2 regions of the Mixta calida genome follow, and region 2 is predicted to be linked to the other one. Evidence: predicted binding sites of a transcription regulator. Region 2 holds the regulator's gene; the other holds the start of a gene.

Region 1 (15,526 bases), 1.1 Mb from region 2:
GGCAAATTTAAACCTATTCTGAAAAGCGCCTGGCTAAGGATAAAGCCGGATGCAAACGCTTCAGAAAATTCTTACAATAGCATTGATGATTATCCGACCATTTTCACGGAGCGACAGATGGCAAGTCATTTTGTACGCTGGACGCTTGCCCAAAATCGGGCGGACGTTCATCGTATTCCTGCAGAAGTTGTAGAAAAAGCCCACTTTCTCAGCGAAAAACGTCGAAGCCGTTATCTGGCGGCGCGCATGTTGCTGGCCGAACTGATGCTGCGCGTGTATGGAATGCCGCAGCTGCCGGGGTTAACCACCACCGTTAATGGCCGTCCCTGTTTTATCGATCCCGATCTGCCTGATTTCAGCATTGCCTATGCCGGTAATGTTATTGGCGTGCTGCTGGCGGAAGAACAGAGCCGCGCCGGGCTGGATATGGAAATGGTGCGCGCGCACAGCCGTCAAACAGTAGAACACCATCTGCAACACCTTTCTTCGGGCGAAAAAGCCTGGATCAATGCGCAGCAGGACCCGCTGGAAGCGATTACGCAAATCTGGACGCTGCGCCAGAGTATCCTCAAATTAACCGGTGAAAACAGCGATTGCGGCAGCTCTCTGCAACTTCATCCCGCCTCAGGCCGCCTGCGCTCACAAGTTTTTCCCGACGTACAGGCGGTGTGCGATGTCGAACCGCTGCTGATCTGGTCATGCGCGCTTTCTCCCGCTACCAGCCGTCTGCGCCTGTGGGAAATCGACGACGCCCATAACTGGAACGCGCTGCGAGATATTGAGTTGAATAAAACGAATATGGAGCAGCAAATGCTACGGCTGACCAGCATGCCGCTGGAAAGGCAGCTGCAGCGCCAGGGCTGCAGCCGTATGGAGATCAGTGGGAATCGATAAAAGCGATTTTCAGTACGAACAGCAGCGCCACTACGACTACGCAGGGACTGATTTCACGCCAGCGTCCCGTACCCGCCTTCATTACGCAGTAAGCGATAAAGCCCAGGGCAATGCCTTCGGTAATTGAGAAGCTAAACGGCATCATCGCCGCCGTCACGAACGCTGGCACCGCCTCGGTGAGATCGTCCCATTTCACGCGCGCCAGGCTGGAAGTCATCAGCACGCCAACATAAATCAGCGCGCCCGCCGCGGCGTAGCCGGGCACCATTGATGCCAGCGGCGACAGGAACATCACCAGCAGGAACAGAATGCCGGTCACCACTGCCATCAAACCGGTGCGTCCGCCGACGGAAACGCCGGAAGAGCTTTCGATGTAAGCGGTCACCGACGAGGTGCCGATAGCGGCGCCAGCCACAGAGCTGACGCTGTCAACCAGCAACGCCTGCTTCATACGCGGGAATTTGCCGTCTTTATCCGCCAGGCCCGCTTTATCTGTCACGCCGATCAGTGTGCCGGAGGAGTCGAACAGGTTAACCAGCATAAAAGAGAAAATTACGCCCGCCATGCTGATATTTAACGCGCCGCCCAGATCGACCTGCCCGATAACGGAGCCGACAGAAGGCGGCGCGGAGAAGATGCCGCTGTATTTCACATCGCCCAGCATCAGACCGGCCAGCGTGGTCACCACAATTGAGATCAGCACGGCCGCATGGACGTTGCGTGAAGCCAGCACCGCGATAATAAAGAAGCCCAGCGCCCCCAGCAGTACGCTATGCGACGTCAAATCGCCCACCGTCACCAGCGTGGCCTCATTGCCCACGATAATACCGGCGTTTTTCAGCCCCATCAGCGCGATAAACAACCCGATCCCGGCGGTGATGCCGGTACGCAGGCTAAGCGGGATATTGGCGATCATCCAGTAGCGCACGCGGAACAGCGTCAGCAGCAGCAGGCCCGTCGCGCCCCAGAAAATGGCCCCCATGCCGACCTGCCATGAATAGCCCATCGCGCCCACCACGACGAAAGCGAAAAAGGCATTCAGCCCCATCGCCGGCGCCAGTGCTACCGGCAGGTTGGCGATAACCCCCATCAGAATGCTGCCCAGCGCGGCGATCAGGCAGGTCGTCACGAAAACGGCCTGCGTATTCATGCCGGCGGCGCCGAGGATCTGCGGGTTTACAAAGACGATGTAAACCATCGTCAGGAAAGTGGTAAAACCGGCAATCACTTCGGTTCGCACCGTCGTGCCATGTTCCTCAAGTCGGAACAGCCGCTGTAATAAGCCTTGTTTAGTCATGTGTTACATCCGAACGGGAAAAGAGGTCGCAGCGTATGCTAGCGATTTTGGCTCAACAGTACACTGATTTTTCGCAAACGGTTGCGGTTTGCCTTAAATCACCGCTGAACGGGTCGCATTCTGCGCGCAGTCGGTTAAAGTGGAGCAAGTAATATCATTAAGGATGACGTATAAATGAGCATTGAATGTCTGTTTTTTGACTGCGACGGGACGCTGGTGGACAGCGAACGCCTTTGTACCCAGGCCTATGTCGATACCTTCGCCCGCTACGGCGCTGAACTGTCGCTACAGGAGATGTTTGAAAAGTATAAGGGCGTCAAGCTCTACGACATTATCGCTGATGTCCGTCGCCAGCATCCGCTGAATGCGCCGGTAGAGGAGATTGAGCGGGAATATCGTCAACAGGTGGCGCATCTTTTTAATGCGCATCTGCAACCTATTCCGGGCGCAAGAGCGCTACTGGAACGGATCTGCGTGCCGATGTGCGTGGTCTCCAACGGCACCGTGCCGAAGATGCAGCATTCGTTGGGGCTGACCGATATGCTCTCCTTTTTTGATGATCGGTTGTACAGCGGCTACGATATCGGCCACTGGAAGCCGGACCCGCAGCTGATGTTTCACGCGGCGCAGCAGATGCAGGTGCCAATTGAGCGCTGCGCGTTGATCGATGACTCCGAAGCGGGCGCCAACGCTGGCATCGCGGCGGGCATCCCGGTATTTTACTACTGCGCCGACGCCCATAATCGGCCTATCGATCATCCGCTGGTGACGCCTTTCGACGATCTGGCGCAGCTGCCCGCGCTGTGGCGCGAGCGCGGTTGGTCGCTGACGCGTTAAGGGGATTATTGGTCGGAAGAGAAGGGAAAGCTCAACCGCGCGGTTAAAGGCGCGCGGTTGAGGATGAGCCGCTTGATGGGAAATCAGGCCGGGCTGCTGCCGTTGTCGTCGCCCGCCAACAGCTTGTCCAGCCGGTCGCCGCCAACGTGGCGGAAATCCTGACCTTTGACGAAATAGAAAATAATCTCGCAGATATTCTGACAGCGATCGCCGATACGCTCGATGGCGCGCGCGCAGAACAGCGCGGTCAGCACGCTGGGAATAGTACGCGGATCTTCCATCATATAGGTCATCAGCTGGCGCACGATGCCCTCATACTCCTGGTCGACCTTTTTATCTTCGCGGTAAATCTCAATCGCCGCGCTTAAATCCATGCGCGCGAAGGCGTCCAGCACGTCATGCAGCATCTGAATAGTATGGTGGCCCAGCGATTCCAGGCTGACCAGCAGCGGCTGATGCTGTTGACCAAACTTCTCCAGCGCCGTACGGCTGATCTTCTCCGCTACATCGCCGATGCGCTCCAGCTCGGAAATGGTTTTGATGATCGCCATGACCAGGCGCAGATCGCTGGCGGTCGGCTGCCGCTTGGCAATAATGCGCACGCAGGCTTCATCGATCTCCACTTCCATCATGTTGACCTTCTGATCGCCATCGATCACGCGCAACGCCCGCTCGCCATCCTGATTATGCATCGCAGTGATGGCGTCGGTGAGCTGCTGCTCCACCAGCCCGCCCATGATCATCACCTGGGTGCGGATATGTTCAAGCTCAGCGTTAAACTGGCCGGAGATATGTTTGTTCAGGTTTAAATTATCCATACAGGTCTCCAGTTAACCATAACGGCCAGTAATGTAGTCTTCAGTCTGCTTCTGATGCGGCTTCGTAAACAGGGTGTCAGTGTCGCTGAACTCGATCAGCTCGCCCAGATACATAAAGGCGGTATGGTCGGAACAGCGCGCCGCCTGCTGCATATTGTGCGTCACGATCACCACGGTGTAATCCTGCTTCAGCTCGGTGATAAGCTCTTCGATACGACCGCTAGAGATCGGGTCCAGCGCTGAGCAGGGCTCGTCCAGCAGCAGTACTTCCGGGCGAATGGCGATACCGCGCGCGATGCAGAGTCGCTGCTGCTGGCCGCCGGAGAGACTGTAACCGCTCTGATGCAGCTTGTCTTTGGTTTCATTCCACAGCGCCGCTTTACTCAGCGCCCACTGTACGCGCTCATCCATCTCCGCGCGCGGAAGCTTTTCAAACAGGCGTACACCGAAGGCTATATTGTCGTAAATCGACATCGGGAACGGCGTCGGCTTCTGAAACACCATGCCGACGCGGGCGCGCAGCAGCGCGATATCCTGCGACTCGGTAAGAATATTTTCGCCATCCAGCAGAATCTCACCCTCGGCGCGCTGCTCCGGGTAAAGCGAGAACATCTTATTGAAGGTGCGCAGCAGGGTAGATTTACCGCAGCCGGACGGTCCGATAAAGGCGGTGACCTGGTTTTTGGCGATATCCAGATTGATGTTTTTCAGCGCATGGAATTTACCGTAGTAAAAGTTCAGATCGCGAACCTGAATTTTGCCGGATGACTGATTAACCATAGTTTTCTCTTTCTCTTAACGCCGCGCCGCTGTCGCGTCACGGTGAATTAATGTTTCGATTTGGCAAAAATCACACGCGCCAGAATGTTCAGCAACAGGACGCACAGCGTGATTAACAGAACGCCAGCCCAGGCCAGACTTTGCCATTCGGCGAAAGGGCTCATGGCGAACTTAAAGATGGTGACCGGCAGGTTGGCCAGCGGCTGCATCATGTCGGTGCTCCAGAACTGGTTCGACAGCGAAGTAAACAGCAGCGGGGCGGTCTCGCCGGCGATACGCGCGATGGCCAGCAGGACGCCGGTGATAATCCCGGATACCGACGCTTTCAGCGTAATGGCGGAGATCATTTTCCATTTCGGCGTACCCAGCGCGTAGGCTGCTTCACGTAGGCTGTCCGGCACCAGCTTTAGCATATTTTCCGTGGTGCGAATCACGATGGGCACCTGCAGCAGCGCCAGCGCGATCACGCCCGCCCAGCCGGAAAAGTGCTGCATCTGCGCGACGACCAGGGTGTAAACGAACAGCCCGACGACAATGGACGGCGCCGACAGCAGGATATCGTTAATAAAACGGATCACTTCGGCCAGCCAGGATTTGCGGCCATACTCCGCCAGGTAGATCCCAGCCATAATGCCCAGCGGGGTGCCGAACAGCGTCGCCCAGAGGATCAGCAGGCCGCTGCCGGCGATGGCGTTAGCCAGCCCGCCGCCAGCGGTATTCGGCGGCGGCGTCATTTCAGTAAACAGCGCCAGCGAAAAGCCGTCGACACCACGCGTAATGGTGGTGAACAGAATCCACACCAGCCAGAACAGGCCGAACGCCATCGTCAGCATCGACAGCGTCAGGGCAATTTTGTTACGGATGCTGCGACGCGCCTGCATTTTGCGGCGTGACGCCTGCAACTCGGCGCGGGCATGCAGATCGAGTGTGGTCATGAGCGCGCCCCTTCACTTTTCGCCAGTCGTAAAATCATCAGCTTGGAAATCGCCAGCACGATAAAGGTGATGACAAACAGGATCAGCCCCAGCTCCATCAGCGCGGCGACATGCACGCCTGATTCCGCCTCGGCAAACTCATTCGCCAGCGCGGAGGTGATACTGTTGCCCGGCATATAGAGCGATACGCTGTCGAGCTGGTAGGTGTTACCGATAATAAAGGTCACCGCCATGGTTTCGCCTAGCGCGCGTCCCAGACCGAGCATCACGCCGCCGATCACGCCGTTCTTGGTGAAGGGCAGCACGATGCGCCAGATGACTTCCCATGTGGTGCAGCCGATGCCGTAAGCAGACTCTTTCATCATCACCGGCGTCTGCTCGAACACGTCGCGCATTACCGAAGCGATATAGGGAATGATCATGATCGCCAGAATCACGCCCGCCGCGAGGATGCCGATGCCAAACGCCGGGCCTTCAAACAGGGCGCCGACGAAAGGAATGCTGGAGAGCACGTTGCCCACCGGCGTCTGAAAATATTCAGCGAACAAAGGCGCGAAGACAAACAGTCCCCACATGCCGTACACGATGCTGGGAATCGCCGCCAACAGTTCGATCGCCACGCCCAGCGGGCGGCGCAGCCAGCCTGGCGCCAGCTCGGTCAGGAACAGCGCGATGCCGAAGCTGACCGGTACGGCGATCAGCAGTGCGATCAGGGAGGTCACGACGGTGCCGTAGATGGGCACCAGCGCGCCAAAGTTTTCATTCGGGGCATCCCACTCTTTATTCCACAGGAAAGAGAAACCGAATTTCTCAATGCTGGGCCAGGAGGAGAAGAGCAGGGAGATAATGATGCCGCCAAGCAACAAAAGCACGATCAGCGCAGCCAGTTTGACCAGCGCGCCAAAAATAATGTCACCTTGTTTTCCTGGGGCCTTAAATGTCGGCCTGGATTCAGCCATAAAAGTCTCGACAGAAGAAATTCACAGGGGCGGCATTCAGCCGCCCGGATACTGCGGGCCGGTTCAGCCGGCCCCTGCAACGGTGCGTACACCGTTAAATCATTACTGGTACAGCGCCTTACCGGAGCTGTCTTTAATCTGCGCTTTCCAGTCAGAGCGGATCTGCTCAACAACCTCATCCGGCAGCGTTGCATAATCCAGGCTGGTCGCCGTCTTATCGCCGTCTTTATAAGCCCAGTCGAAGAATTTCAGCACTTCAGCACCTTTTTCCGCGTTGGTCTGGTTCTTGTACATCAGGATGAAGGTGGTAGTGGTGATCGGCCACGCGTCTTTTCCTTTCTGATTGGTCAGATCCTGCGCGTAGGATTTGCTCCAGTCAGCGCCTTTCGCCGCATTGCTAAAGGTTTCCTCCGTCGGAGAGACCGGCTGACCATCGGCATCGATCAGTTTGGTGTAGCTCAGCTTGTTCTGCTTGGCGTAGGCGTATTCTACATAGCCGATGGAGCCAGGCAGACGCTGAACGAAGGCGGCGATGCCGTCGTTGCCTTTACCGCCCAGACCGGTCGGCCAGTTTACGGTATTGCCTTTGCCGACTTTCTCGCTCCACTCCTGATTCACTTTAGAGAGGTAGCTGGTAAAGACGAATGAGGTGCCTGAACCGTCAGCGCGACGCATGACCGCGATATTGGTTTCCGGTAGCTTCAGTCCAGGGTTCAGTTTGGCGATCGCCGGGTCATTCCACTTTTTGATTTTGCCCAGGTAGATATCGCCAACGGTCTGTCCGTCCAGTGTCAGCTGACCGGATTGCACGCCAGGCAGGTTTACCGCCAGCACCACGCCGCCAATCACGGTCGGGAACTGGAACAGGCCGTTTTTCTGCAGATCTTCATCTTTCATGGGCGCATCGGACGCACCAAAATCAACCGTTTTCGCAATGATTTGCTTCACGCCGCCGGAAGAACCAATCCCCTGGTAGTTGATTTTACTGCCGGTCGCTTGCTGATAATCTGCTGCCCACTTGGCATAAACCGGAGCCGGGAAGGTACCACCAGCGCCTGTCAGATCGGTGGCTGCGAATGCAGAAACCGCGCTCAGGGAAAGGGTGGCGGCAACAAGTTTGGCTACGGTGCTACGCATCAGTGTCATATTCCCTCCGGGGGAGTAAAAGTCAGGTTATATGCCGTTTTAGTAAGAATGAGTATTGCTGCTGGAGGGAAAATAGGACAGTTTGGTGACAGCGGGATGTAAGAAATATGACAGTTATATGACAGCACCCGCTTTTAAGTTTTCTTAGGGAAAAAGAGGGATGAAAAGCGCATTTAAGATTATCGCCTGCGGCCTACTGCTGAACACGGCTGCTTCGTTACAGGCGGAAGATAGCGTAGTTTACGAGACTACCGGTAATGACAACGATCACCCCTTCGCAACCCTGTACAAAACACCGAACCAAACAGAAACAGGAAAAAGTGCTTTTTCAGGCCAGCACTTAAAAGAGATAAAGCGAAAAACAGAACGGCTTGAAAACAGCAAAGTGAAATGACTTCCGAATTATCGATGAAAACCCAGTAAATCAACGATCTTAAAAGAGAAACAGAGACGTTAAACGGAAAGATAAATAAAAATAACGCGTTAATCCCGTTGCTGATGGGATTAACGCGTTGTGCTGCAACCTTACCGTTTGCGGTTACTCTACCGTTACCGATTTCGCCAGGTTGCGCGGCTGGTCCACGTCGGTGCCTTTAATCAGCGCGACGTGGTAAGAGAGCAGCTGTAGCGGCACAGTGTAGAAGATGGGTGCGATAACCTCTTCCACATGCGGCAAAGAAATAATCTTCATGCCTTCGCTGTCGGCAAAGCCCGCATCGCTATCGGCGAACACATACAGCAGACCACCGCGCGCGCGCACCTCTTCGATGTTGGACTTCAGTTTTTCCAGCAGCTCGTTGTTCGGCGCCACGACGATGACCGGCATATCGGCATCGATCAGCGCCAGCGGGCCGTGCTTCAGCTCGCCCGCCGCGTAGGCCTCCGCATGAATGTAAGAGATCTCTTTCAGCTTCAGCGCGCCTTCCATCGCGATCGGATACTGATCGCCACGGCCCAGGAACAGCGCATGATGCTTGTCGGAGAAATCTTCCGCCAGCGCTTCAATCATCTTATCCTGCGCCAGCATCTGCTCGATACGGCTCGGCAACGCCTGCAGCGCGTGAACGATATCCTGTTCAACCTGCGCGTCCGCACCTTTCAGACGACCAATTTTCGCCACCAGCATCAGCAGTACGGTGAGCTGGGTGGTGAAAGCTTTGGTCGAAGCCACGCCGATTTCCGTGCCAGCCTTAGTCATGAGCGCCAGATCGGATTCACGCACCAGCGACGAACCCGCCACGTTGCAGATGGCCAGCGAGCCCAGATAGCCCAGCTCTTTCGACAGGCGCAGCGCCGCCAGCGTATCAGCGGTTTCACCGGACTGCGACAGAGTAATCAACAGGCTATTTTTACGCACCGCCGATTTGCGGTAGCGAAATTCAGAGGCGATCTCGACGTCGCACGGCACGTTCGCCAGCGACTCAAACCAGTAACGCGCCACCATGCCGGAATTATAGGAGGTGCCGCAGGCGATAATCTGGATATGTTCAACCCGACTCAGCAGGTCGTTCGCGCCCGCACCCAGCTCGGAGAGATCGACCTCGCCGTGGCTGAAGCGTCCGCTCAGGGTGTTTTTGATCGCGTTGGGCTGCTCGTAGATCTCTTTCTGCATATAGTGACGGTAAACGCCTTTGTCACCTGCGTCATACTGCACGTTAGATTCGATCTCGTTGCGTTTCACCGCGACGCCTGCGCGGTCGACGATAGTGATCTCACGACGCGTGACCTCAGCGATATCGCCTTCTTCCAGGTAGATAAAGCGACGGGTCACCGGCAACAGCGCCAGCTGATCGGAGGCGATAAAGTTTTCGCCGACGCCGCAGCCGATCACCAGCGGGCTGCCTGAACGCGCAGCCACCAGCAGCGACGGATCGCGGCTGTCCATAATCACCATGCCGTAAGCGCCGCGCAGCTGAGGGATCACGCGCTGGACCACTTCACGCAGGCTGCCGCCCTGTTTCTGCTCCCAGTGCACCAGATGCGCGACCACTTCCGTATCGGTTTCGGACGCGAAGCGGTAACCCCGCTCGATCATCAGCTCACGCAGCGGCTCATGGTTTTCAATGATGCCGTTATGTACGATGACAATATGTTCAGAGATATGCGGGTGCGCATTCGCTTCGGAAGGCTCGCCGTGAGTGGCCCAACGGGTATGAGCGATACCGGTGCCGCCGATCAGCGGATGCTGCTCCGCAGCTTCAGCCAGCTTTTGCACCTTGCCTACGCGACGCAGGCGAGTAACGTGCCCTTGTCGATCCACCACCGCCAGGCCGGCGGAGTCATAGCCGCGATACTCCAGACGGCGCAAACCTTCCAGCAGTATCTCCGCGATATCACGTTGCGCTACCGCGCCAACAATTCCACACATAGTTTTATTCCTGACTCATGGCGCTCATGCGCCATTTGCGTTGTCATCTGACCTGATGATCCGACGTTGTCGGTTCCCCTGAGCCTTGTAGAGAGCGGGGTTATATACGCCTCATACTTCAGGCTGCCTGTGCGTTGGCTTTGCTCGCTCACGCCGGACGCTTACCTGAGTAAGCGTCCGGCAATGCACAGCATTGCTGCCTTCATGCAACCTGAATGATTTAGCGTTTTTTTATTTTTTCTTTACCGGGCGTTGCCAGCCCGGCTTCTGAATCTGTTCTTTACGGTTATAAACCAGCTCGCCAGCGGTCACATCTTTCATGATGGTGGTGCCGGCGGCAATGGTGGCGCCGCTGGCGACCGTGACCGGCGCCACCAGCTGCGTATCGGAGCCAACAAAGACGTCATCGCCGATAATCGTTTTCGATTTATTGGCGCCGTCATAGTTGCAGGTAATGGTGCCGGCGCCGATATTGACCCCGGAGCCGATCTCCGCGTCGCCCAGATAGCTGAGATGACCCGCTTTCGAGCCTTTGCCCAGCATCGCCTTTTTCATTTCCACGAAATTGCCGACGTGCGCCGCTTCGCCAAGCTGGCTGCCCGGACGTAAACGCGCAAAGGGGCCGACGGTGCAGTCTGCGGCCAGTTCGGCATCTTCAATCACGCTGTAGGGGCTGATTTCGCAACCGTCGCCGATAAAGCTGTTTTTAATTACGCAGCCCGCGCCGATCTTCACGTTACTGCCCAGCGTGACGCGACCTTCAAGGATAACGTTGCTGTCGATTTCGACGTCGCGGCCATGCTGCAACTCGCCGCGCAGATCGAAACGGGCCGGATCGCGCAACATAACGCCCGCCAGCAGAAGCTTCTCCGCCTGCTCGGCCTGATAAATACGCTCAAGCGTCGCCAGTTGCAGGCGGTTATTCACGCCTTCGGTTTCGCTAATGCGCGTCGGCTGTACGGTTTCGATGCGACGGCCTTCCGCCCAGGCAAGCGCGATGATATCGGTAATGTAATATTCGCCCTGCGCATTGTTGTTGTTCAGCTGGCTCAGCCAGCGTTTCAGATCGCCGCCGTTGGCCACCAGGATGCCGGTGTTAATCTCCTGAATCGCCAGCTGTTGCGGCGAAGCGTCTTTCTGCTCGACGATGCCGGTTACCAGGCCATTTTCACGCACGATGCGGCCGTAGCCGGTGGGATTGTCCAGCGTGACCGTCAGCAGGCCGATGCCGCCCTGCGGCTTCGCCGTACGCAGCCGCGCCAGCGTGTCCACGGTGATGAGCGGCACGTCGCCGTACAGCATCAGGATATCTTCATCATCGGCAAAGAAGGGCGCAGCCTGCTGCATCGCATGTCCTGTCCCTAACTGTTCAGCCTGTAAGACCCAGTTCAGCGCATCGTCGCGCAGCGCTGCCTTCAGCAGCTCGCCGCCGTGGCCGTAAACGAGGTTGATTGCGCGCGCGCCAAGCCCCTTCGCCGCATCAATAACGTGTTGAACCATAGGCTTTCCTGCCAGAGCGTGCAGGACTTTAGGAAGATCGGAATACATGCGGGTTCCCTTGCCGGCGGCAAGGATCACCACGCTCATTGCGCTATTAGACATGGCTATCCTGATTAAATTTTTACAGTTGAAAGTTAAACGGTTTCGCTGCGAGATTACTACATTTTTCTCATAACAAAATTAACCGGCTTTCGGTGAATCGTTGTCGCAAAGAATGCATTGAGTCTGGCGATAAATCCAACAAAAAAAGGCGCTTTTCAACGGCTTAATTTTAGCTGTGCAGCAAGAAGGGGAGAGGGCGGAGGAGATAAAAAATGCCAGCCCGTTAGGGCTGGCATGATGAACTGCTGTTAAGCCTGATTACATCGCTTTCTTGGTCAGTTCGATGACGCGCAGCTTCGCGATGGCTTTCGCCAGTTCGGCTGAAGCCTGAGCATAGTCCACATCTCCATGGGCTTTGTTGATATGCTCTTCCGCTTTGCGTTTCGCTTCCAGCGCGCGCGCTTCATCAAGGTCGGTACCGCGAATCGCCGTATCAGCCAGAACGGTAACCGAACCCGGCTGAACTTCCAGCACGCCGCCAGAGAGATAAATAAACTCTTCTTCGCCGTGCTGTTTAACGATACGCACCATACCAGGCTTAATGGCGGTCAGCAGCGGCGTGTGGCCAGGGAAAATCCCCAGCTCGCCTTCGCTGCCGGACACCTGAATTTTCTGCACCAGGCCGCTGAACATTTGCTGTTCCGCGCTGACAACATCCAGGTGATAAGTCATAGCCATAGTTAACCTCCCGGAAAACCGCCCCCTTATCCTTCAGGTCGCCAGCTGTCCCGCTTTCCCGAATCGCCGGTTAAAACAGACGATCCGGAATGAAGGCGCCGCAGCCTGAGGGACTCAGGGGAAATAATTACAGTTTCTTCGCTTTTTCCACGGCTTCTTCGATGGCGCCAACCATGTAGAAGGCCTGCTCTGGCAGGTGGTCGAATTCACCTTCCATAATGCCTTTAAAGCCACGGATGGTGTCTTTCAGCGGAACGTATTTGCCCGGAGAACCGGTGAATACTTCTGCCACGAAGAACGGCTGAGACAGGAAGCGCTGAATCTTACGGGCACGCGCCACCAGCAGTTTGTCGTCTTCAGACAGTTCGTCCATACCCAGGATGGCGATGATGTCTTTCAGTTCCTGGTAACGCTGCAGAATAGACTGCACGCCACGCGCGGTGTCGTAGTGCTCCTGACCAACAACCAGCGGGTCCAGCTGACGGCTGGTGGAGTCCAGCGGGTCAACGGCCGGGTAGATACCCAGAGACGCGATCTGACGGCTCAGCGTAACGGTTGAGTCGAGGTGGGCGAAGGTGGTCGCCGGAGACGGGTCAGTCAAGTCATCCGCAGGGACGTATACGGCCTGTACGGAGGTGATTGAACCGGTCTTGGTGGAGGTAATACGCTCCTGCAGCACGCCCATCTCTTCCGCCAGCGTCGGCTGATAGCCTACTGCGGACGGCATACGACCCAGCAGCGCGGAGACTTCGGTACCGGCCAGGGTGTAACGGTAGATGTTATCGATGAACAGCAGTACGTCGCGGCCTTCATCACGGAATTTTTCCGCCATGGTCAGGCCGGTCAGCGCCACGCGCAGACGGTTGCCCGGCGGCTCGTTCATCTGGCCGTAGACCAGCGCAACTTTGTCGATTACGTTGGAGTCGGTCATTTCGTGGTAGAAGTCGTTACCCTCACGAGTACGCTCGCCCACACCGGCGAATACCGAGTAACCTGAGTGCTCAGCCGCGATGTTACGGATCAGCTCCATCATGTTTACGGTTTTACCAACGCCCGCGCCGCCGAACAGACCGACTTTACCGCCCTTGGCGAACGGACACATCAGGTCGATAACCTTGATGCCGGTTTCCAGCAGTTCCTGGGAGTTGGACTGATCTTCGTAAGAAGGCGCCGCGCGGTGAATAGAGGCGATCTCTACTGCGCTGCCGTCTTCTTCTTTCAGCTCGCCTTTCATGTCGATCGGCTCACCCAGCACGTTCATGATACGGCCCAGGGTAGCTTTACCTACCGGCACCTGAATCGGCTTTTTAAGGTCGGTCACTTCCAGGCCACGCTTCAGGCCGTCAGACGTACCCATTGCGATGGTACGTACTACGCCGCCGCCCAGCTGCTGCTGCACTTCCAGCACCAGACGCGCATCACCATTTTTAACCTCAAGGGCGTTGTACACCTGCGGTACAGCGTCCTGAGGGAACTCGACGTCAACTACGGCGCCGATGATCTGGACAATCTTTCCAGTTGCCATCTTGAATCCTCTACCTAATTCGTTTCTACCCATCGTCATTGTCTAAGCGCGTAACGCTTAGCGGCGCTGCTGGCGGCGATTAGCCTCAGGCTGCCGCGACAATGACAGGGTATACCTGGTTAAACCGCGGAGGCCCCGAGACGATCTCGGTAAGTTCCTGGGTGATGCTGGCCTGACGAGCCTTGTTGTAAACCAACTGCAGCTCTTTGATCAGGTTGCCGCCGTTGTCGGTCGCCGCTTTCATCGCCACCATACGCGCGGCCTGTTCGCTGGCCAGGTTTTCCACAACACCCTGATAAACCTGAGATTCGACATAACGACGCAGCAGGGTGTCCAGCAGCGATTTCGGATCAGGTTCGTACAGGTAATCCCAGGTTTTTCTCTTCAACTCTTCTTCCCCTTCCGCTGGCGGTAACGGCAGCAGTTGGGTGATAGTTGGAGTCTGGGACATGGTGTTGTTAAATTTGTTGCTGACCACATACAGCTTGTCGAGACGACCTTCGTCATACGCCTGCAGCATGACCTTCACCGGGCCGATCAGTTCGGACAGGGAAGGGTTATCTCCCATGCCGGTAACCTGCGCCACGACGTTGCCGCCTACAGAACCGAAGAAAGCCAGCCCCTTGGAACCGATAATCGCCAGATCGCTCTGAACGCCTTTGTCGGACCAGGTTTTCATCTCTGCCAGCAATTTTTTGAACAGGTTAATGTTCAAACCACCACAAAGCCCGCGGTCGGTAGAAACGACCAAATAGCCGACGCGCTTAACGTCGCGCTCTTCCAGGTAAGGGTGCTTGTATTCCAGATTACCCAGCGCAATGTGACCAATCACTTTGCGCATGGTATCTGCATACGGACGGCTGGCCGCCATGCGTTCCTGCGTTTTACGCATTTTGGAGGCGGCGACCATTTCCATCGCTTTAGTGATTTTCTGCGTATTTTTTACGCTTCCAATCTTGTTACGTATCTCTTTTGCGCCGGCCATTAGCTTCTCCTCAAAGCCTTGCGGCCTGCCTTTTCAGACAAGCCGCCAGACATTACCAGGACTGGGTTGCTTTAAACGTTTCGAGGAGGCCTTTCAGCTTCTCTTCGATTTCGTTGTTGTAGTTACCAGTTTGGTTGATTTCCTGCATCAGCTCAGCGTGTTCGCGATCGGCATACGCCAGCAGCGCAGCTTCGAAGCTACCGATTTTCGCCAGCTCGACGTCGTTCAGGTAACCACGTTCGGCAGCGAACAGCACCAGACCCTGTTGGGCGACGGACATCGGCGCATACTGTTTCTGCTTCAGCAGCTCAGTCACTTTCTGACCGTGGCTCAGCTGCTTGCGGGTCGCGTCGTCCAGGTCGGAAGCGAACTGAGAGAACGCAGCCAGTTCACGATACTGCGCCAGCGCAGTACGGATGCCGCCGGACAGTTTTTTCACGATCTTGGTCTGTGCGGCGCCACCAACACGGGATACGGAGATACCCGGGTTAACGGCCGGACGGATGCCGGAGTTGAACAGGTTAGATTCCAGGAAGATCTGACCATCGGTAATCGAGATTACGTTGGTCGGAACGAACGCGGAAACGTCACCCGCCTGCGTTTCGATGATCGGCAGGGCGGTCAGTGAGCCGGTTTTACCTTTCACTTCACCTTTGGTAAACGCTTCAACATATTCAGCGTTTACGCGGGAGGCGCGCTCCA
Region 2 (15,526 bases):
ATTTTCGCCACTGCGTCGCCGCTGATACTGTTCAGGTAGCGGAAATCTTCCAGCATCGGATGGTCGCCGAAGCCGAGCTTGCCGGTAACGCGCACGCCGCGCGCTTTGGTTTGAATGCCGTTGAACTGAATGCCCTGCTCCGCCTCATAGCGTTCTACGCCCTGTAAGCCATCGAAGAAATCGAAGTGCCACCAGGCGCGGCGGAATTCGCCGTCGGTCACGACCTGTAATCCGGCAGCCAGCTGCTGCTCAACGACATGGCGGATCTCTTCATCTTCCACGCGGCGCAGCGCGGCAGCGTCAATCTCGCCCGCGGCAAACTGCTCGCGGGCGCGCTTGATGGCGGCCGGACGTAAAAAGCTGCCAACCACGTCGGCGCGGAAAGGGGCGGTTGTTCTTTGCATGACGTTCAACTCCTGTTACGAGGCGATGATCCCGCCCCGTTGATTTACCGGTGAAATAGTTTCAGACTCTGATTTTTAAGACTTCTGGATGTCTATATGTCTGAAAGCAGACTCTCATGACTTTTAGCAGGCGGCAAGGGAAGAAATTTCATGAGTCATGAATAATATTCATGTTAACAGGTGAAACGCCTGTAAAAACGCCTTTAGGGCAATGCGAACAGGCTGACATCATGAGAAACGGTCATAAGACGTTGAATCTCCCTCAGACGCGCCGGAAAAAAGTAAAACAGCGGAGCGATATTTCTGCCGCAGACGAGAGGAAAACATACTCCTGCACTACGGTGACGAAGCCAGCGACAAAAGCGTAACGCCCCGCGTCAAAAACGACGACGCAAGCGCATCATCAGAGATGCAACAGCGCTTTCGCCTCAGCAATCTGCCGATCGGAAAGCGGCAGGTAGCCCGCCTGACTGACCAGCGCCTGTCCTTCCGGCGACAGCACCTGACGCAGAAACGCGGCGGTCAGCGGCTCCGGCGCCTTGCCCGGCGGCTTATTGATATAGATATAGAGCGGTCGCGCGTAGGGGTAGCGACCGCTGCGGATCGTAGTCGCATCAGGCATCACTGCCTCACCCTCTTTCGCCAGCGCCAGCATTTTTACGCCGCTGATATGAAACCCAAAGCTGGCGTAGCCGATGGCGTTGAGGTTGGCGGCCACCGCCTGCACCACCGCCGCCGAGCCGGGATATTCGCCGACGTCCTGACGGAAATCACCGCCGCACAGCGCCTGCTGCTTAAAATAGCCCCAGGTGCCCGATGCGGAGTTGCGGCCTAAGCGTTGCAATGGCCGCTGCTGCCAGCCGGGCTGCGTCAATTGCAGGTCGCCCCAGGCGCGCGGCGCAGACGCAGCGCCGCAGCGACGGGTAATGGAAAAGATGGCGTCCAGCTGCCGTGCGTTAAGCTGGGTTAGCGGATTATCCTGATTCACTACGACCACCAGCGCGTCCAGCGCCACCGGCACCGCCAGCGGCGGATAGCCGTAGCGCTGCTGAAACAGCTGGCGTTCAGCCGGCTGCATCGGTCGACTCATGGCGCCCAGCTGCGCGGCGCCCGCAGCCAAAGCGGTGGGCGCGGTAGAGGACCCCGCCGCCTGCACCTGTACGTTGACGCCTGGATACTGGCGGTTAAAACTTTCGCCCCACAGCGCCATCAGGTTGCCGAGCGTATCGGAACCGACGCTGCTAAGATTGCCCGCCAGTATCGCAGGTTTAGCCTGCAGCGCGCCGGAAAAAAGCAGCAGTGCTACGGTAATGATCACTTTCATGCCTGGCGTCCATCAGGATTTATGCGCCGCATTGTCCGGCAGTTGCGGGCCGACAATCAACCTTGTCGGCAGAATAAAGCTGAAACAGGTCTCTTTATGCGGCTCGCTGGTGATAGTTAAGCGCGATCCGTGATGGCTCAGGGCATGTTTCACAATCGCCAGCCCCAGCCCGCTGCCGCCGGTGGCGCGCGATCGCGCCTTATCGACGCGGTAAAAGCGTTCGGTGAGGCGCGGCAGATGCTCGACGGCGATGCCCGGCCCGTTATCCTTCACGGCGAACAGCGCTCCCTGTTTGTTATGCAGCCAGCAGACGTCAATGCGCGTTCCTTCCGGCGTATGGTTCACCGCGTTATAGACCAGATTGGAGATGGCGCTGCGCAATTGCTCCTCGTTGCCGAAAACTTTCAGGTGCGGATCGGTATGAAAGGCAATCTCGTGGCGTCCGCCGCTGAGCGTCTCCGCTTCGCGCTGCAGCAGCCGCAGCATCATCGGCACGTCGACCTTCTCCGCCAGATCGATGGCGGGCGCCGCCTCGATGCGCGACAGCGTCAGCAGCTGTTTCACCAGCCCGTCCATGCGCCGCGTCTGCTCCTGCATGGTTTGCAGCGCCTTTTCGCGCGCTTTGCCTTCCAGCACCGCGTCGCCCATCATCTCCAGGTAGCCCTGCAACACCGTCAGCGGCGTGCGCAGCTCGTGGCTGACGTTAGCGAAAAAGTTGCGCCGCGCCCCTTCCAGCTGATGCATCTGCGTCACGTCGCGCGCTACCAGCAGCCACTGGCCTTCGCTGTAGGGCATCACGCGGAACTCCATATGCAGCTGGTTGTTCATCACCAGCGTCAGCGGACGGGAAAACTCCTGCTGGCGCAGATAGCGCGAAAACTCAGGATAGCGCAGCAGGTTAAGGATATTCTGGCCGTTATCTTCCGGCCAGCGCAGCCCCAGATGCTGCTGCGCCAGGCCGTTGCACCAGAAAATAGTGCCTTCGTCGGTCGTTAGCACCACCGCGTCAGGCAGCGACTCCGCGCCGCTGCGAAAGCGTTTGATCAGGTTGCCCAGCTCGCGGCGGCGACGGCGGTTGCGCAGCTGCATCTGGTAAAGGCCATAAAACAGCGGCTCCCAGCTCGCCTGGCCGGTGGGCGGCGTCATGGTGCGGTCGGTCCACAGCCAGTGCGACAGCCGCAGCAGATTCCAGAAATGCCAGCCCAGCAACAGCAGCACGGCGCCCAGCAGGAACCAGGGGAGATAGCCGGTCAGCAGGCCGAGTAGCAGCGCCGGCAGGCAGACCAACAGCAGTTCCAGTAAAAGTCTCTTCCAGGAGAGGCGTTCCAGCACGAGGCAAACTCCGATCAGTAACGCGCGGAGAAACGATACCCCGTTCCACGTACGGTTTGCACCATCCGATCGTGTCCGGTCAGCTCCAGTGCTTTGCGCAGGCGGCGTATATGCACGTCCACCGTGCGATCTTCTACGTAGACGTTGGTGCCCCAGACGTTGTTCAACAGCTGTTCGCGGCTGTAGACGCGCTCCGGGTGCGTCATAAAAAAGTGCAGCAGCTTATATTCGGTCGGGCCCATTTCCAGCGGCGTGGTGTCCGACATGACGCGGTGCGAGGAAGGGTCGAGGCTCAATCCCTGAATTTCAATCACCTCTTCCACCGCCATCGGCGAAATGCGGCGCATTACCGCTTTGATGCGCGCCACCAGCTCTTTCGGCGAGAAGGGTTTGGTAATGTAGTCGTCAGCGCCCACTTCCAGACCACGCACGCGATCTTCTTCTTCGCCGCGCGCCGTCAGCATCATCACCGGAATGTCGCGCGTCATCGCTTCGCGCTTGAGATGTTTAATAAACTGAATGCCGCTGCCGCCGGGCAGCATCCAGTCCAGCAGGATCAGATCGGGCCAGGGTTCGATAAGCAGGTTAACAGCGCTGTCGTAATCATCCGCCTCTATCGGCTGATAATCGTTCTGCTCCAACACGAAACACAACATTTCCCTGATGGGGGCTTCATCTTCGACAACCAGAATGCGCTTAGCCATTATTGCTCCTGCGAATGTGACGTTCTGTCACGGGAATTTGCGGCGTCATTATGCGTCAGTTTTATGACAGATTTATGAAAAATGCACGGGCTGCGCGACGCTTAAGTAACGCTTTTGTGACGTGCTCGCAGCGGATTTTACCTGGTCTGCGCCAGCGCTCTGGTTATAATCGCCTCCGGCGTTCTGCTTTTAGCTGGGAGTTCTATGCGCATTATCCATACTTCAGACTGGCATCTCGGCCAGTTTTTCTATACCCGCAGTCGGGCCGCCGAGCATCAGGCCTTTTTTAACTGGCTGATCGACCGCGTGGAGGAGCATCAGGTGGATGCGGTGATCGTGGCGGGCGATATTTTCGATACCGGCTCGCCTCCCAGCTACGCGCGCGAACTCTACAACCGTTTCGTGGTGGATTTGCAACGCACCGGCTGCCAGCTGATTGTGCTGGGCGGCAACCATGACTCCGTCGCCACCCTTAACGAATCGCGCGAGCTGCTCGCCTGTCTGAATGCGCAGGTGATCGCCGCCGCCAGCGGCAATCCCGAAGAGCAAGTGCTTACCCTGAAAACGCGCCAGGGCGAGCCGGGCGCTATCCTCTGCGCCATCCCCTACCTGCGCCCGCGCGATATTATGCGCAGCCAGGCGGGCCAGTCCGGCGAGCAGAAGCAGCTGACGCTGCTCAGCGCCATCACGCAACACTATCAGCGCAGCTATCAGCATGCGCGCAGGCTGAGCGAACAGGCGACGACGCCGCTGCCGGTGATCGCCACCGGTCATCTCACCACCGTCGGCGTCAGTAAGAGCGAAGCGGTGCGCGATATCTATATCGGCACGCTCGACGCCTTTCCTGCGCAGGCGTTTCCGCCCGCCGACTATATCGCGCTGGGTCATATCCATCGTGCGCAGCGCATCGCCAACAGCGAGCATATTCGCTACAGCGGGTCGCCGCTGCCGCTCAGCTTCGACGAGCTGGGCAGCGAGAAAAGCGTCTTTCTGGTAAGTTTTGCCGACGGCAAACTGGCGCGCGTCACGCCGCTGCCGGTGCCCTGCTTCCAGCCGATGCAAACGATCAAAGGCACGCTGGCGGAAATCGAGGCGCAGCTGAAGCCGTTTGCCGACGCCAGCCCGGAACAGCCGGTCTGGCTCGATATCGAAATCACCACCCAAGAGTACCTGCACAATATGCAGCAGCATATTCAGGCGCTGACGGAAGGACTGCCGGTCGAGGTGCTGCTGATGCGCCGCAGTCGCGAACTGCGCGAACGCGCGCTGGCGCGCCTGCAAAACGAGACGCTGAGCGAGCTCAAGGTTGAAGAGGTGTTCGAGCGGCGGCTGGAACAGGAGGAAGAGACCGACGAGGCGCGGCTACAGCGCGTGCGTCAGCTATTCAGCGGCACGCTGGAGGCGCTGCATCATGGCGAGGAGAGCCAGCCATGAAAATCCTTTCGCTGCGCTTTAAAAATATCAACTCGCTGAAGGGCGAGTGGAAAATCGACTTCACCCGCGAACCGTTCGCCAGCAGCGGCCTGTTCGCCATTACCGGCCCCACCGGCGCCGGTAAAACCACCCTGCTCGACGCCATCTGCCTGGCGCTCTATCACGAAACCTCGCGGCTGGGCAAAATCTCGCAAACGCAGAACGAGCTGATCAGCCGCGATACCGCTGAATGTCTGGCCGAGGTGGAATTTGAGGTCAAAGGCGAAGCCTGGCGCGCCTTCTGGAGTCAGAACCGGGCGCGCGGCGCGGTGGACGGCAACCTGCAGGCGCCGCGCGTCGAGCTGGCTCGCTGCGCGGACAATGTTATCGTCGCCGACAAGGTTAAAGATAAGCTGGAGATGATCGCCCAGCTAACCGGACTCGACTTTGCCCGCTTCACCAAATCGATGATGCTGTCGCAGGGGCAGTTCGCCGCGTTTCTCAACGCCGACGCCAACGACCGCGCCGAACTGCTGGAGGAGCTGACCGGCACCGAGATCTACGGCCAGCTTTCCGCGCGCATCTATGAACAGCACAAGCAGGCGCGCATCGAGCTGGACCAGTTGCGCGCGCGGGCGGCGGGCATGGCGCTGCTGGAGCCGGCGGCGCGTCAGGAACTTGAGCAGGCATTAGGCGCACTGACGCAGCAGGAACAAGAGCTGCAAAAACAGTTAGCGCTTACTCAGCAGCAACACCAGTGGCTCAGCCAGCAGCAGCGTCTGACTCAGGAAACGGAGCAGGCCGCCGACGCTCAGCGTCAGGCGGAAAGCGACTGGCAACAGGCGGAACCGGCGCGTCAGCAGCTGGCGCGGGCGGAACCGGCGGAAAAGCTGCGTCCGCTCTGGCAACAGCGCAGCCAGCTACAGCAGGATCTGCAACAGCTGGCGCAGCAAACGCAGCAGCTGACTGCCGCGCTCAAACTCGAAAGCGAGCAGTTACTTACAATGCAACAGGCGCAGTTGCTGGCCGAACAGGAGAATAAACGGCTCAACGACCAGTGGCGTCAGCAGGAAACGCTGATCAACGACCAGGTGATCCCGCTCGACCATCAGATCGCTACCCTGACGCAGCAGCTGACGCTGCAACAACAGAATCTGGAGGAAAGCCAGCGCACGCAGCAGCAGCGCGAGCAGCGCCGACGCCAGCTCAGCGACGAACGGCAGACGCTGCTTTCGCAGCAGCAGCAAGAGCAACAGTGGCGCCGCGACCATGCCGGAGTGGCGGACTGGGGCGAGCGGCTGGGCGGCTGGCGCGAGCGTTTTCAGCAGCAGCAACAGCTGCGACAGAACCTGACGGCGATGCAGGAAAAACAGCGCCAGCATCAGCAGCAGCTGAATGAACAGCAGCAGCTGTCCGATCGACTCGCTTCAGCGTCGACGCCGCTGGAAAGCGAGCTTGAACGCGCGCGTCAGCACGCGGCACAGGCTGAGCAAGCGCTTACTGCGTTAGAAGAGCAGCAGCCGGAAAGCGCGCTGCGCCGTCAGCTGGAGCAACAGCAGCGGCAGCGACCGCTACGGCAAAAGCTGGCGATCTGCTTTTCCACCCTGCGCCCTCTCAGCCAGCGTCATACGCAACAGCAGCAGGAGCTGCTGGCGCTGGATGAACTAATCGTGCAGCAAACGCAGCAGCTGGAACAGCGTCGCCAGGCGTGGAAAGAGAAGCACCAGCACCGGATCGACCTGCAAAAGCGCCTGGAGCTGGAGCAGCGCATCGTCAGTCTGGAGCAGGAGCGCGCCCGCCTGATCGCCGGCGAGCCCTGTCCGCTCTGCGGCGCCACCGAGCATCCGGCGGTGGCGCACTATCAAACCCTGACGCTGAACGAGAATCAGCAGCGGCTGGAGAACGTGCGCCAGCAGGAAGAGCAGCTGCGCATCGAAGGCGTCACCTGCGGCGAGCAGCTGAAGGCGTTGCAAAGCCAGCAGCAGCGGCTGATGCAGCAACAGCAGACGCTGAGCGCCGAACTGACGCGCCAGCAGGATGAGTGGCATACGCTGCTGGCCGCCGCCGAACTGACGCTGGCGCCGGAAGACGAAGCGGGACTCAGCGCCTGGATCGAACAGCAGGAACGGCAGGAGAGCGAGCTTCAGGCGCAGCTGCAACAGCGCGAAGGCGCCGCGCGCCTTTATCAGCAGGCGAAAGAGGCGCTGGCGGCCTGTCAGCAGCGCTGGCAACAGCAGCATCAGGCGCGCCAGCTGGCGGAACAACAGCTGGGCTATCTGCGTCAGCAACGGCAGGAGGCGGAACAGCAGCAGCGGCAGTTAAGCGAACAGCTGGCGCTGCTGGACGAAGCTCTGACGCAGGAGCTGACGCAGCATCAGCTGACGCTGCCGGAGCCGCAGGCGCAGCAGGCCTGGCTTGAGGATCGTCAGGAGGCGTGGCGGCGCTGGCAGAAAAGCGAACAGCTATTGGCCGATATCGCCGCGCGCCTTGCCGCCTGCGACACCGCGCTGCGCGGCATCGATGACGAACTGACGCAGCTGGCGCAACAGCGGGAACGGGCGGAACAGCTGGCGCAGTCGCAGCGGCGACAGCTGAGCGAGCTGCGTCAACAGCGTCATCAGCTGCTGGGCGACAGCGCGGTGTCGGAGGTGCGTCAACAGTGGCAGCAGCGGCTGGCCCAGGCCGACGCCCTTCTCCGCGAACGGCAGCAGCGCTGGCAGCAGGGACAGGATCGGTTAAATAACCTGACCGGACAGCATAATTCTCTGGCACAACAGCAGGAGGCGGCGCAGAAACGCTATGAAACGTGCAGTGCGCAGTTTATCGACGCGTTGACGCAGAGCGATTTCAGCGATGAAGAAGCTTTTCGCGCCGCCCTGCTGGATGAACAGCAGGCGATGCAGCTACGCACCCGCTGTCAGGCGCTGGAGGCGCGGCGGCAGCAGGCGAACGCGGTGGCGCAGCAGGCGCAGGCGCGACTGACGCAGCATCTTGCCGACCGTCCGGCCGATCTTAGCGCCGCGCTGCCGGAGCTGGAGGCACGACTGGAAGCGCAGCAGCAACGACTGCGTGACCTTGTTCGTCAGCAGGGGCAGCTGCGCCAGCAGCTGGAGAGCGACGACGCGCAGCGCCAGCAGCAGCAGGCGCTGTTGCAGCGCATTGAGGATAACGCGCAGCAGACCGAAGACTGGGGCTACCTGAATCAGCTGATCGGCTCCAGCAGCGGCGATAAGTTCCGCCGCTTCGCCCAGGGGCTGACGCTCGATCACCTGGTCTGGCTGGCGAACCAGCAACTGAATCGCCTGCACGGACGCTATCTGCTGCAACGCAAATCCGCCGATACGCTGGAGTTGCAGGTCATGGATACCTGGCAGGCTGACGCGAAGCGCGATACCCGCACCCTGTCGGGCGGCGAAAGTTTTCTGGTAAGCCTGGCGCTGGCGCTGGCGCTTTCAGATCTGGTGAGCCATAAAACCCGTATCGAATCGCTGTTCCTGGATGAGGGCTTCGGCACGCTCGATGCGGACACGCTCGATACCGCGCTGGACGCCCTGGACGCGCTGAACGCCAGCGGCAAAACTATCGGCGTAATCAGCCATGTCGACGCGATGAAAGAGCGTATCCCGGTACAGATTAAAGTCAGGAAGGTGAATGGTCTGGGCTACAGCCGACTGGACCGGTTATTTTCAGTCTGATGCGCCTGTTTTCGTCGCGCCGCGCATGTTACCGTGCGCGACGAAACTCCTCAGACCGGAAGGAAAGATGATGTCCGCTTTACGCTTCGCTCCGCTGTTCGCGCTGCTGCTGAGCGCCTGCCATAGCGCCCAGCCGCCAGCGCCAAACCCCGCCGCGCCCAACTTTTTCGCTGGCTGCGCGTCGGCTAAAAAGGAATGCGCCTGGGTAAAAGAGTTGCAATGGCGCATCACGCGCAACTTTTCTCACGGCGAACGCTATCGTGGCCAGCGCTGCGACGTGACGCTGAATTACGATGCGCGACGCGGCTATCAGGTGCTACGCACCGAGGGCGACGAGCCGCTCTGCCTGCAGGCCTGGCAGACGGTAGGCAGCACGCCGCAGTTGCCGCCGCCGCCGCCGGGCGCGTCGCAGCAGGCGATCATCACCTTTAGCCCCGACGCCGCAGGTTAAACGCTGCTGTTCAGCGGCCAGAGCCAGGCGGTGCCGCGCACGCCGCTGGAGTCGCCATGCTGCGCTTTCACGATCGGCGTTTCGCACTCGCGCCCAAACACCCAGGGTTTGATCAGCTGCGGCAGCGTCTGGTAGAGGCGATCGACGTTGCTCATGCCGCCGCCCAGCACGATAATATCCGGGTCGAGCAGGTTCACCACCTGCGCCAGCGATTTCGCCAGCCGCAGCTCGTAGCGGCTCATGGCGAGTTCCGCCAGCGGATCCTGCTGCGCCAGCAGCGCCACAATCTCCGCGCCGCTCAGCCGTTTGCCGCTCAGTCGATGATAGTCGGTCGTGAAGCCGGTGCCGGAGACGAAGGTTTCGATGCAGCCCTGCTGCCCGCAATAGCAGGGCACTTCTTCGCGGTAACGCAGCTCGTCGGCGTCCATCCACGGCAGCGGATTGTGGCCCCATTCGCCAGCGTTGCCGTTGCCGCCGATACGCGAGACGCCGTTAATGGCGATGCCCGCGCCGGAGCCGGTGCCGATAATCACCGCGAACACCAGCGCCTTGCCTGCCGCCGCGCCGTCCACCGCTTCCGACACCGCCAGGCAGTTGGCGTCGTTGGCGATGCGCACCTCGCGCTCCAGCAGGCGCGCCAGATCGCGATCCAGCGGCTGACCGTTAAGCCAGGTGGAATTGGCGTTTTTCACCCGCTGGGTATAGGGCGAAAGCGTGCCGGGAATGCCTAAGCCGACGCTGCCCCGTTCGCCGGTTTTCTCCTCCGCCAGCCGAACCAGATCGACGATCGCCTGCAACGTCTGCGGGTAATCGTCGCGCGGCGTGGGCACGCGATGGCGAAACTGCGTCTCGCCTGCGTCAGAGAGCGCAATCACTTCCGTTTTTGTCCCGCCTAAGTCAATGCCAATGCGCACAGCTTTCTCCTCATTCATTATCCCGATGCTGTTCACATTAGAAGGCGACGGCAGGAAAGGCAATGACCCGCCGACGATGTTTCGCTATCATGCGCAGCACCGTTTATGAGCTGTGCGTTAATGCACAACCGGCAAAGGAAAACCCTATGTTGTGGTTTAAAAATTTGATGATTTATCGTCTGAATCGTGACATCCCGTTGTCCGCAGACGACCTGGAAAAACAACTCGCTGCGTTTTCCTTTTCCCCGTGTGGCAGTCAGGATATGGCGAAAACCGGCTGGGTTTCGCCGATGGGTTCGCGCAGTGAGGCCCTGACCCATGTCAATAACGGACAGATCCTGATCTGCGCCCGCAAAGAAGAGAAGATCCTGCCGTCGCCGGTGATCAAACAGTCGCTGGAAGCGAAGATCGAGAAGCTGGAAGCGGAACAGCAGCGCAAGCTGAAAAAGACCGAAAAGGACGCGCTGAAAGATGAGGTGTTGCACAGCCTGCTACCGCGCGCCTTCAGCCGTTTTAGCCAGACCTTTTTGTGGATCGACAGCGTTAATAACCTGATTATGGTGGACTGCGCCAGCGCGAAAAAGGCGGAGGACACTCTGGCGCTGCTGCGTAAGAGCATCGGTTCACTGCCGGTAGTGCCGCTGACGATGGAAAACCCGATCGAGCTGACGCTGACCGAATGGGTGCGCTCCGGCGATCTGCCGGCGGGCTTTGCGCTGATGGATGAAGCGGAGCTGAAAGCGATTCTGGAAGATGGCGGCGTTATCCGCTGCAAAAAACAGGATCTGGTCTGCGATGAGATCGCCAACCATATCGAAGCGGGTAAGCTGGTGACGAAACTGGCGCTGGACTGGCAGGAACGCATTCAGCTGGTGCTGGCGGACGACGGCTCGCTGAAGCGCCTGAAGTTTGCCGACACGCTGCGTGAGCAAAATGACGATATCGATCGTGAAGATTTCGCTCAGCGTTTCGACGCGGACTTTATTCTGATGACCAGCGAGCTGGCGGCGCTGGTGAGCAATCTGACGGAAGCGTTAGGCGGCGAAGCGCAGCGCTAAGCCGGTAAGTGCGCCGCTGGCGGCGCACTTACTACGGCCGCTTAAAGATAGCGGCAGAGGTAAGAGGTCGGCTCCGCGACCTGCAAATGGAACTCACAGTGGCCGGGCACGTGAAACACGCCGCCCGCTTCATAGGTTTTCCATTCGGTTTCGCCGGGCAGCAGCACATTCAGGGCGCCGCTGACGACCGTCATCTCTTCAGGCTGTCCGGTGCTGAAGGCATACTCTCCTTCCACCATTACGCCCACGCTGGCGCGCCCGGTGCTGGCGCTGGTAAAACCAATCGACTTCACTTTCCCTTCAAAGTACTCGCTTACATTCAGCATGCAACTTCCCCGAAACCAAAAATGGATGAATCGGCAGTGTAGAGGCTAAACGCGCGCTTTGTCATCTCAATTGTTGCTTATACCAGCAGCTCCGCCGCCATTTTTGCCAGCAGCACATGAGAGAGCAGCACCGGTATGCCCAGCAGCTGCTGAAGGCAATCACGATGGCGTTGGTGATAGCCGGGGCTGTCCAATACCACCACATCCGCGCCCTGCTCCTGCAACTGCAGCGCCGCATCGATCAGCGTCTCATTATCGTTGTGATAAGGGCTGGCGACGGCGAAGCGCGCGGGATGACTCAGATTACGCCACTTAATCGCCTGCTGTCGCAGCGGATCTTCCGCAGAAATCATGATGCCTACCTGATGTCCGTCGACAATAGCCTTAACCAGCGGCGGTACAATACGATCCGGCTCCAGCAGGACGGCGCTGTGCGTTTGCAGCCGATCAGCGGCATATCCCAGAAGCAGAATGGTTTCGGTGCCCTGCGCCTCCAGCCGCCAGATCAGCTGCTGCAATCCTTCTTCCACTTTATCTGCGGAGAGCGTGAACGGCGAACCATCCGGCAGATGCGTCACCAGCGTGCGTTCATGTTCCTCAGGCGCGTATTTTTCTTCGATCTCTTCCGCCGAAAGCCCTTCAAGCAGGCTGACGCGCAATATTTGCTCTTCAGGCAGGTGTTCAAGCAGCAGCGGGGTTATATCGCTGCGCGGAGAGTGTGCAATGGTCACGATTACGAGTGTCTGTTTCATTATTTATTCTTCGACCATGTAAATAGCCGGACTTAGCGGTTCACCGCAGGCACCGCAAGAATTGTGCTTTGCGACGCGTCTTCGATGTGTCCGGCGGAAAAGGTATATGGCCAGGTTATTCCCTGAACCGCTGCCGTTTTCCTGTTTGTTAATGCGTTTATAAAACGTCATCATTTTTTATTCAACGAAATACCCTGTTTTTTACAGGGGTTTTATCTTCTGTGCTGCGGTACAAAATGCATTATTTCGCTGAATATTTCCCTTATTACCCTGGTATTTTCTGATAAAGTAATCGTCAGATAAGCAAAAGTGAATAAATAAACTTTCGTTGCGGCTTCGTTCTCCCGTTAGCATAAATTAACGTTACATTTTTCGCCCCCGATAATAGACGCCATCGTCTGATAATCATCACCGCACGGCTGTAAGGCTGGGCGCTCTTCCCCAACCATTGCGCGCTATCAAAGGCGCCGCGGCGAATTTGTCCGGCGGATAATGAGCCATCAGGCTATTATCCAGCGATTATCTTCTTTACCGGGACAATATCATCCTGGCACAGCCTTAAGCTAAAGGCCATCATCGAAAGCGACGATTATATATAGCTAACAGGTGTATTTCTGACGATAACCTTTAAGCAGTAAATTGGCCACACTTCCTGAGCGTTTAAACGGCGCGCCATTAACGGCTCCGCCTGCCGCATCGCTAATTATTTGATGAAAAGAAGGCGATGACGCCAGCAAGAATTCACATTGTGGGCAGGAAAATAAATTGCATGGCCAGCTAGGTCAAGGCTGAAATGCGGTTTTCAGAGATATCTCTATAATATGCAACAGGTATCGCTTATTTTTGCGGATGCAAAAACAGGTTAAATAATATCAATGACAGGGAACAATAACGTAACGGCGACATACACGGAAGGATACACTTTTTTTTCCGTTAAAGCGCCATGTTCAAAGTGATTTTCTCTACTGCCGCCTATTAACAGGCGTCCATGCCCGCCAGGTTAATCTTTGTCGCGGCTTTCGTAGCGCTCTTTTGCATCCAGCGCTTCCTGTTCGCTTTCATGTTCGCTAATCAGCGAGTTGGGTTTCGGATGATCGGCGCGCAGTTCGTAACGCGTTACGCTCTCTCCTGCTGCCCCTTTATCAACCTGAACAATGCGCGCTTCACGTGGATAGGGTGGTCTGCTCGGCATAATGTCTTCCCTCTTTTGATGAAAGTGGTATCCGTTACTCTCCGTTCGCCTGCGGCGGAGATCGTTCGCCTGTCAGCGTTCGTAGTGTAAGTATAGACAATGAGACCGAGGCGCTGTCGCTTCAGAAAAGAAAGGTAACAAAAACAGATATTCCTGACGGTCGGGCTGTCGCCCGCCTTTAGCTGGCGCGCGCCAGCGAAAGCGCATCCAGAATCTGCGCGGCCACCTGTTCAGGCGGCTGCATCGCATTGATAATATGGTGCGCCGTTTGCTGATAGAGAGCTTCGCGTTGATGAAGCACTTCCGTCATCTCTTCAGTAATGGGTCGGCCGGTCAGAGTGGGCCGCTGCGAGCTTTGCGGATAAGCCGAGAGACGTGAAGCCAGCACGCTGGCGCTGGCCTGCAGCCAGATGACGCTGCCACGCTCTTGCATAAAGCGACGATTGATCTCCGCCAGCACCATACCGCCGCCCGTAGCGACGATGGTTTCCGGCGCGCTTACCGCCATCAGCGCCTGCGTTTCCCGGTGGCGAAAGCCTTCCCAGCCTTCGGCGGCGACAATATCGGCCACCGTCTGTCCGCTGACCTGCTGTAAATAGTGGTCGGTATCGTGAAAATCATAGCCCAGCGCCTGCGCCAGCAGTTCGCCCACGGTAGTTTTACCGCAGCCACGCGCGCCGATTAAAAAAATGGGTGACGACATAACAGGCTATCCTCCGCCAGCGCTGCGTAACGCCGCAGTTGGCTGATCATAATGTGTATGCCCGGCATCATACCGGCAAAAAAAAATCCGGGCCAGCTGTAACGTTGTTTTTACGCAAGGAAAGTGAGGATATCTGTGCATCTTAGCGAACAAAAACCAGCGGCTACACTTAGCCAGTATGTCAGCGCGCGACTAGCCAGTATGTCAGCGCGCGACAGATGGCAATATTTACTTACGCAGTGTTAATTTACTTTCCCCGCGCAGCGACCAGAATAAACAGATAACGCTTGTTTAAGGAGGTTTCCATGCAGAGCGAAGAACAACGTCTGATAGAGAGTCTGTTCAGCCGACTAAAACAGGCTGAGAGCCAGTCTGCGCCCCGCGATGCGGCCGCGGAGCGCCTGATTGAGCAGCAGCTGCGTCAGCAGCCTGCCGCGCCCTACTATATGGCGCAGGCTATCCTGATTCAGGAGGCGGCGATGAAGAAGCTGAGCGCGCAGGTGAACGATCTGGAAAGCCGTCTGGCGCAGGCGCAACAACAACAACCGGCGCGTCAGAGCGGCGGATTTTTATCCGGGCTGTTCGGCGGCGGTCAGCGCCACACAGCGCCCCAGCAGCCGGCGTGGAACAATGCGCAGCAACAACAGCCCTACGGCCAGCAGCCCTATAATGCGCAGCAACAGCCTTACGGCCAGCAGCCCTACAGCGCGCCCGCGCCGCGCGGCAGCGGCTTTCTCGGCGGCGCGCTGCAAACGGCAGTGGGCGTGGCGGGCGGTGTAGTAATGGCGGATATGCTGACCAGCATGTTCCACCACTCTCAGCCGCAGGAAATTGTGAATATTATTAACGAACCGGCGCAGCCGGAGCCGGAACAGCTGGACACCAGCCTGGACACCTTTAACAACGGCGACGATCGCGCCTTTTTACAGGACGCCAGCTGGGAGCAGGATGATAATGCCGGCTTCGGCGGCGATGATTTCGGCAATGACGATTTCAACGATGACGACAGCTTTATCTAAATCTAAGCGGTAAATTTTCGCGACCAGCGTCTGCCTGGCTGGTCGCCCTGCCTTACTGCGCGGCGTCGCGTTTGCGTCGCTGGCGCGCCAACAACCATTTATCCAGCTCAGCGGCGAACTGCTGGCGATCTCGCTGGTTCAACGCCGCCGGGCCACCGGTCTGCACGCCGCTCGAACGCAGCGTATCCATAAAATCGCGCATGGTGAGCCGTTCACGAATCGTCGCCTCGCTGTAGCGC

The links. The regulator PhoB, encoded in region 2, activates phosphate uptake and scavenging genes when phosphate is short. The targets are predictions, from matches to a motif close to CTGTCATAAAACTGNCNNAT.
Region 1: the regulator PhoB is predicted to act here: its motif matches at 7,772-7,791, upstream of pstS (phosphate ABC transporter substrate-binding protein PstS).

The regions. Positions count from the first base shown of each region.
Region 1 covers NZ_CP026378.1:37,131-52,656, reverse strand. Annotated here, with positions in the region: gene C2E16_RS00250 (4'-phosphopantetheinyl transferase family protein) at 118-894, shown strand; gene C2E16_RS00245 (NCS2 family permease) at 878-2,191, opposite strand; gene yieH (6-phosphogluconate phosphatase) at 2,366-3,028, shown strand; gene phoU (phosphate signaling complex protein PhoU) at 3,112-3,846, opposite strand; gene pstB (phosphate ABC transporter ATP-binding protein PstB) at 3,859-4,626, opposite strand; gene pstA (phosphate ABC transporter permease PstA) at 4,674-5,561, opposite strand; gene pstC (phosphate ABC transporter permease PstC) at 5,558-6,520, opposite strand; gene pstS (phosphate ABC transporter substrate-binding protein PstS) at 6,623-7,666, opposite strand; gene C2E16_RS00210 (hypothetical protein) at 7,827-8,060, shown strand; gene glmS (glutamine--fructose-6-phosphate transaminase (isomerizing)) at 8,205-10,034, opposite strand; gene glmU (bifunctional UDP-N-acetylglucosamine diphosphorylase/glucosamine-1-phosphate N-acetyltransferase GlmU) at 10,266-11,636, opposite strand; gene C2E16_RS00195 (F0F1 ATP synthase subunit epsilon) at 11,895-12,314, opposite strand; gene atpD (F0F1 ATP synthase subunit beta) at 12,442-13,839, opposite strand; gene atpG (F0F1 ATP synthase subunit gamma) at 13,925-14,824, opposite strand; gene atpA (F0F1 ATP synthase subunit alpha) at 14,877-15,526, opposite strand, start outside.
Region 2 covers NZ_CP026378.1:1,174,535-1,190,060, reverse strand. Annotated here, with positions in the region: gene C2E16_RS05550 (cobalamin-independent methionine synthase II family protein) at 1-404, opposite strand, end outside; gene C2E16_RS05545 (PstS family phosphate ABC transporter substrate-binding protein) at 808-1,728, opposite strand; gene phoR (phosphate regulon sensor histidine kinase PhoR) at 1,741-3,060, opposite strand; gene phoB (phosphate response regulator transcription factor PhoB) at 3,075-3,764, opposite strand; gene sbcD (exonuclease subunit SbcD) at 3,969-5,198, shown strand; gene C2E16_RS05525 (SbcC/MukB-like Walker B domain-containing protein) at 5,195-8,872, shown strand; gene C2E16_RS05520 (cell envelope integrity TolA C-terminal domain-containing protein) at 8,943-9,323, shown strand; gene mak (fructokinase) at 9,320-10,237, opposite strand; gene rdgC (recombination-associated protein RdgC) at 10,384-11,295, shown strand; gene ppnP (pyrimidine/purine nucleoside phosphorylase) at 11,337-11,621, opposite strand; gene C2E16_RS05500 (AroM family protein) at 11,699-12,373, opposite strand; gene C2E16_RS05495 (YaiA family protein) at 13,374-13,565, opposite strand; gene aroL (shikimate kinase AroL) at 13,744-14,268, opposite strand; gene C2E16_RS05485 (DUF2076 domain-containing protein) at 14,574-15,287, shown strand; gene C2E16_RS05480 (YaiI/YqxD family protein) at 15,340-15,526, opposite strand, start outside.